DNA from 3 places in the Parafrigoribacterium mesophilum genome. Region 2 is predicted to be linked to each of the others. Evidence: predicted binding sites of a transcription regulator. Region 2 holds the regulator's gene; each other region holds the start of a gene.
The links. Region 2 encodes LexA, which represses DNA repair genes until DNA is damaged. Its sites were predicted from a motif close to TCGAACANNTGTTCGA; they were not measured.
Positions count from the first base shown of each region.

Region 1: ABFX56_RS03525 (HNH endonuclease signature motif containing protein) is a predicted target of LexA. The motif match lies at 988-1,003, and genes of this name have one in related genera.
Region 3: ABFX56_RS02820 (Rv2578c family radical SAM protein) is a predicted target of LexA. The motif match lies at 972-987, and genes of this name have one in related genera.

Region 1 covers NZ_JBDJAF010000001.1:740,926-743,172, forward strand. The annotation lists gene ABFX56_RS03520 (NYN domain-containing protein) at 1-914, shown strand, start outside; gene ABFX56_RS03525 (HNH endonuclease signature motif containing protein) at 1,032-2,247, shown strand, end outside.
Region 2 covers NZ_JBDJAF010000004.1:51,942-54,188, forward strand. The annotation lists gene ABFX56_RS13380 (histidinol-phosphate transaminase) at 1-129, opposite strand, end outside; gene ABFX56_RS13385 (LysM peptidoglycan-binding domain-containing protein) at 160-531, opposite strand; gene lexA (transcriptional repressor LexA) at 820-1,563, shown strand; gene hflX (GTPase HflX) at 1,582-2,247, opposite strand, start outside.
Region 3 covers NZ_JBDJAF010000001.1:605,130-607,376, reverse strand. The annotation lists gene ABFX56_RS02825 (methyltransferase domain-containing protein) at 1-783, shown strand, start outside; gene ABFX56_RS02820 (Rv2578c family radical SAM protein) at 996-2,105, shown strand; gene ABFX56_RS02815 (hypothetical protein) at 2,115-2,247, opposite strand, start outside.

The DNA of each region.
Region 1 (2,247 bases), on a different contig from region 2:
GGCGCGGGCGCTTCCTCCGCGATCGCGTTCGCGCCGCCACCGCTGACTCGGTGCGGGCCAACACCGATCTGGCGACCCGCTTGGGCGATGCAACGGTGGACATCGGGGCCGTGCTCGACTTCGCGTCATCGTTCGGGTCCATCGTGATCAGCCGGGCTTACGCGGACTGGTCCATCGAGGTGAACGCCAGCTACAAGAATCAACTCACCGAGCGTGCCGTCGACCTGGTGCAGTTGTTCCCGACCGTGCGGTCGATGAAAAACGGCGCGGACATCCGCCTTGCCGTCGACGTCGTCGAGGACCTGTTCCGCCTTCCCGACCTCACCCACGTGGTCATTGTGGCGGGCGACTCCGACTACATCGCACTGGCGCAACGCAGCAAGCGGCTCGGCCGCTACGTCGTCGGTATCGGCGTGGCAGGCTCCACCAGCACCGCACTCGCCGCCGCTTGCGACGAATTCGCCGACTACGATGCGTTGCCCGGCATTTCCGATGCCGAGGAGGAACAACAAGCCGCAGCGGAACCAGATGCCGTGGCGACGCTGGAGCAACCGGATGCCGACGAGCCGGCAGCGACGTCACCCGCGACGACGAAGAAACAGTCTCCGCAACGCCCGTCCGGCGGGGGTCAAGGTAGGAAGGCGAAGCAGTCGGCCCAGCAGGCGGCGTCTCAGCTTCTCATTCGCGCGCTGCGCTTGCTGCACGCCAAAGACGACTCGGACTGGGTAGGAAGTTCAAATGTGAAGAACCAGATGCTGCGGATGGACCCGTCGTTTCAAGAATCCGCCCTCGGCTACAAGAACTTCAGCGACTTCGTGAAATCACGGGGCAACATTGCCGAGTTGCGTGAGGAAGGCGTGCAGCGCAAGCTGCGGCTGCGGCCGACTCAGGCGGCTCAGGCGGCTCAGAAGTAGACAAGCTCAGAAGTAGACAAAGGCCATCGCGGCTCGAGGTTCGTCCGCCTGTGTGAACCTCCGCAAAAGATTTTAGAAAATGCTTGCGAACTATCTTCGAATGTGTAAACTATGTTTGTGTCCAGTTCCGAGACTATCTTCGACTCATCGCTCAGTGCGGTGCTTTCCGCCATGGAGGCGTTGCCGACCGACCTGGCTCTCGTCAAACAGCTGGACGACCCGGCGTTGTTGGCGCAACAACGCCGGGTGGCCGAAGCGAGCAAGAAGCTCAACGCGTGTGCCTCGCTGATCGCCGGGGAGATCGGCCACCGCTCGCGGCGCGACCTCGGCTACTCCGGACTTGCTCAGCGGGAGGGTTTCCGCACCCCTGAAGCGCTCGTGCAATTCACGACCGGCTCCACGGCACGGGAAGCCACCACGCTCGTCCAGATCGGCACAATGGTCTACGACTCCATCATCGATGCAGCCACCGACACGACGGCGCCGGATGCTCCGGTGCACGAACCATGGTTGAGGGCGGTCGGGGCCGCCGTCAGCAGCGGCACTCTCTCCCTGGAGGCAGCTCGCGCGATCCGAGCGGGACTGGGCAACGCCACCGTCGACGCCAACAGCGGGGGTGTCACGGCAGTGCAGCTGGCCGAGGCGGCCAGCGCACTGTTGGAAGAGGCGGCGGAACTCAACGCCGATCAGCTGTACAAACGAGCTCGGGCTCTGCGCGACGATCTGGATGCCGCCGGAATCGCGAACCGTGAGAGAGCCATTTACCAGGAGCGGTCCTTCCGACGGGTAAAGCGCCCCAACGGACTGAGCCGGTTCATTCTCGACCCCGACCTGGAGACATCCGCCTACCTCGACGACGTCTACGACAAACTCACCTCACCGCGCCGTGGCGGCCCGCGCTTCATCGACGAAGCAGACAAGGCATGGGCTGAGACCGTCGCGAACGACGACCGCACGCTGGACCAGTACCTGCACGACGCCTTCACGGCGCTGCTGCGGCTCGGCGTCGGCTCCGATCAGTCCGATGCCCACCTCATCACCGGCTCCCGCACCCCCGCGGTACGCGTGCTCGTGACCGGCGAAACGCTCAGAGCACGCAGCGGGCACGGTCGCATCGAAGGCATCGACATTCCGGTGTCGATCGAGACGGTGGAGCGGAACATCTGCACTTCGGGGACCGTGGAAATCGAGTTCGGCACAAACGGACAGCCCCTGGACCTCGGCCGTGAGGTGCGCCTCTTCAACAATCGGCAGAAGATCGCCCTCGCCGTGCGCGACGGTGGATGCATGTGGCCGGGATGCGACCGGCCGCCCACCTGGACGGAGGCGCATC
Region 2 (2,247 bases):
CACGGACTCCGGGATGGGATGCGTGTTCTCGTTGACGTTGAGAGCGATCCGTACCGGTTTCTGCGGTGCCCCGTACGGCGTGCGGCCCCTGAGGTCGTCCCGGATGGGCAGGTCGGAGAGAGAAATCACCCTGCCATCGTATTGCCGTGCTGGGCTTCGTCAGTGCGAGTATCGGCTCGGTATCGCCAGTCGCTGACCCGGCTGCACGTCGGCGCCGTCCAATTGGTTCAGGTGCACGATGTCGGACACGACATCGCGTGGATCGGCGGATGGCGCCAGAACGGCGGCCAGTTGCCACAATGACTGACCCGCCGCCACGGTCACTTGCTGGAACGCCGCCGAACTGGCCGTTTCGGTCGCGGCGGCGACACCGTTGGCGGTGAACATCAGGGCACCGGTGATCAGCGGAATGGCCGCCAGGGCTGTGAGGACCATTCGGCCGCGTCGGGTGATGCGCAGCCGCGGTGCGTGAACGCTCGCGCCGGTGGAGACCACCGCGTTTCCGCGTGGTCGAGTCGGGGTGGGAACCATGTCGTTCACCTTTCTCACCGTGCTTGCTTTTACCTGCTGGTCTTTACCGCTGGCTTCTACACTGTGCTGCGTTCGCATTCGGCGCTCGGCCGGGAGCGCCGAATGCGAACTCACGTTCCGAACATACATTCGTCTACCTTCTTCGTGCAACCTTTTTCTTTCGATCCGCCGACATTTTTTATCGACACACCGTCGAACACACCTTTGCTTATCCCGCGGCTCGGCGGTACAGTATTGGTGTCGGCATCAGCAAACCAGGCACCACTGACATCGAAGATCGGACATGACATGGACACCGCAGATCAGGCAGCCGCAGCCACGACCGACCGGGCGGCATCGGCCCAGAAGCTGCCCCGGTCCAAGCGCGGCACCCGCCGGCGCAAGAGCCTCAGTGCCAAGCAGATCGCCATCCTGGAGGCGATCCGGCATTCGGTGGAATCCCGCGGCTACCCGCCGAGCATGCGCGAGATCGGCGACGCAGTGGGCCTATCGTCACTGTCCAGCGTGACCCACCAACTCGGTCAGCTCGAACTGAGCGGCTACCTCCGTCGCGATCCCAAGCGGCCGCGGGCACTGGAGATCCTTATCGATGTGCCGCATTCTTCCGGCGCCGCGGAGTCCGGCGCGGCCCCCTCCGATGCGCGGATCCCCGTGGGCGACGCCGCCATGGTCCCGCTCGTCGGTCGCATTGCCGCCGGCATCCCCATCACCGCAGAGCAGCAGATCGACGAGGTGTTCCCACTCCCCCGGCAGCTCGTCGGCAAGGGCGAGCTGTTCATGCTCAAGGTGTCGGGCGAGTCGATGATCGATGCCGCGATCTGTGACGGCGACTGGATCGTGGTGCGTCAGCAGAACACCGCGGAGAACGGTGACATCGTCGCGGCCATGCTCGATGAGGAAGCTACGGTGAAGGTGTTCCAGCAGCGTGACGGACACACCTGGTTGCTTCCGCGGAACACGAGTTTCGCCCCGATCCTGGGCGACCACGCCGAGGTGCTGGGCAAGGTCGTCGCGGTACTGCGCGCGGTCTAACCGAAACGGGTTACCCGGTCAGGCCGGGTTCGCGTCGGCAACGTGCCGGTCGCCGGGCACCACGTAGTCCTGCAGTTGCGCCGCGTGCTGCTCGGTGACCAGGGCGGTGACCGCCGTGCCACCTTCGACGTACGCGGTGTCCAGGATGCGGCCGCGCTCGTGCAGAGCGGAGATGACTTCGCCGCGATCGTACGGCACGAGTAATTGAAGCCGGATCGACGGTTTCGGGAGCAGCTGGGCGATACACTCCAGCAATTCGTCGACGCCCTCGCCGGTGCGCGCCGAGGTTAAGACGGCTCTCGGCTCGAGACCGCGCAGCACCAGCCGCTCATCCTCGGTCACCAGGTCCGCCTTGTTGAAGGCAACGATCTCGGGAATGTCGCGGGCACCCAGCTCCCCGATCACGGCCCGCACGGTCGCCAGCTGTCCTGCGGGGTCCGGATGCGAGGCGTCGACCACGTGCACGATGACGTCGCCGTCGCGTACCTCTTCCAGCGTCGACCGAAACGCCTCGACGAGCTGGTGCGGCAGGTTCCTGACGAAGCCGACGGTGTCCACCAGCGTGTAGACCCTGCCATCCTCGGTCGTGGACCGTCGCACGGCGGTGTCGAGCGTGGCGAATAACGCATTCTCGACGAGGGCGCCGGTGCGCGTGATCCGGTTCAGCAGCGAGGACTTCCCGGC
Region 3 (2,247 bases), on a different contig from region 2:
CACGGGCACCACGAAAGCGTCGTGCGGGCGCACAGTTGGCGCACCGTGGAGAACTCTGCCGCCTATCTGATTCCGCATCTCGAGGCCGGTGCCAGCATGCTCGACGTGGGGTGCGGTCCGGGCACGATCACCGTGGATTTTGCGAAGCGAGTCGCGCCGGGAACCGTGATCGGGCTGGATTCGGCTCCGGAAATCGTCGACAAGGCGCGCGTTCTCGCTCGCGATGCCGGGGTGCGCAATGTGGAGTTCACCGTCGGGGACGCCTACGCGCTGGACTATCCGGATGACGAATTCGACATCGTGCACACCCACCAAACGTTGCAGCACGTGTCCGATCCGGTATCGGTGTTGAGGGAGATGCGTCGGGTCGTGCGTCACGAGGGCGTCGTGGCGGCGCGCGAAGTGGATTATGACGGCATCATCTGGTACCCCGACCTCCCGGGGCTGACGAAATGGCGCGAGTTGTACTCGCAGGTGCACCGCTCCAACGGCGGGGAGCCGAATGCCGGGCGGCATCTCAAGTCCTGGGCGCTGGAGGCCGGGTTCTCTGATGTGGTGAGCGGCGCCTCGGTCTGGTGCTTCAGCACGGATGCCGACCGCCAGTGGTGGGGGACGATGTGGGAAGACCGGGTGCTGAAGTCCGCCTTCGCTGCGGATGCGGTGGGCAAAGGGATTGCGACGCACGACGATCTCGAGGAGGTCGCGGATGCCTGGCGCATCTGGACGGCCGATCCAGCCGGCTGGCTCACGATGACGCACGGCGAGATCCTCGGTCGCGGCTGACCCGGTACTCGAGCTGGTCGAGACCCCCACGAGTGCCCGTCTCTCTCCCGCCTCCCGGTGGTCGAGCTTGTCGAGACCCCGCAGGTGCCCGTCTCCTCCCGGTGGTCGAGCTTGTCGAGACCCCTATAAGTCTTCGTGTCTGATTTCGACAGCTCCCACCGCCACTGCGCGTGTCACTTGCATATCCTCCGTACTTATGTTCGACTAGATACATGCGGTGGAGCAGTCAGCAGATCAGCGAGGAGCAGCCCAATGCGCTGCCCGGGCTCGCGCGGCTCAACAACCTGGTGCGCACGGTGCGCACGCCGGAGTTCGACGGTGTCACCTTCTATGAGGTCCTCGCCAAAACCGCGTTGAACAAGATTCCCGGCAAGAGTGCATTGCCGTTCGGCTGGACGATCAATCCGATGCGCGGATGTCTGCATCGCTGCACCTATTGCTTCGCCCGCACCACGCACACCTATTTGGACTTCGACGCCGGGCGCGACTTCGACACGCAGATCGTCGTGAAGGTCAACGTGGCCGAGGTGCTTGCTCGGGAGGTGGCGAAGCCGACCTGGGGGAGGCATCCGGTCGCCCTGGGCACCAACACCGATCCGTATCAGCGGGCGGAGGGACGCTACCGGCTGATGCCTGGCATCATCGCAGCACTCGCCGACTCCGGCACCCCGTTTTCGATTCTCACCAAGGGAACGCTGCTGCGCCGCGACCTGCCGCTGCTCGCGGAGGCGAGCCAGCATGTGCCCGTCGACCTGGCGATGTCGATTGCGGTGTACGACGACGACCTGCAGCAGTCGGTCGAACCGGGCACTCCCACGGCGACTGCCCGGCTGGCGACGGTGACCGCCGTGCGCGAGCACGGGTTGAGCTGTTCGGTGTTCATGATGCCGATCCTGCCGTTTCTCACCGACTCCCGAGAGCATTTGGACGAGGGCTTGCGCCGCGCGAAGGCCGCAGGTGCCACCTCGGTGCTGTACACGGCCCTTTACCTGAAGCCTGGTGTGAGGGACTGGTTCATGCAGTGGCTGGTCATGGAGCATCCGGAACTCGTCGACAAGTACAACCAGCTGTACACCAGTGCCTATGCGCCGGTCGGGTATCGCAAGTGGCTCGCGGCGCGGATGAAGCCGCTCATCCGCAAGCACGGTCTGGAGCGCGGTCGGGAGGATCCGGTCACCGGGGGAGTGCGCTCCAGCGCACTGGGGATGGGCGGCCTGCGGAACGCCAACGGCGAGCGGGCCGGACGCTCGCTCATTTCCGAGGAGTTGCCGCCGGGGATGGCCTCGCGAATTGATCCGGCGACGCAGCACACGTTGTTCTGATCTCTTCGGTCAGTTGTCCTCATCGACCGCGTCGATGATCGTTGCTGTGTCGCTCGCGCTGTCGTACCGGATCGTCGTGCCGTCGTCGAGTTCGACGATGGGCTTGCCCTCCAGCCAGGTGAGGGTCCAGCGCCAGCCGGAA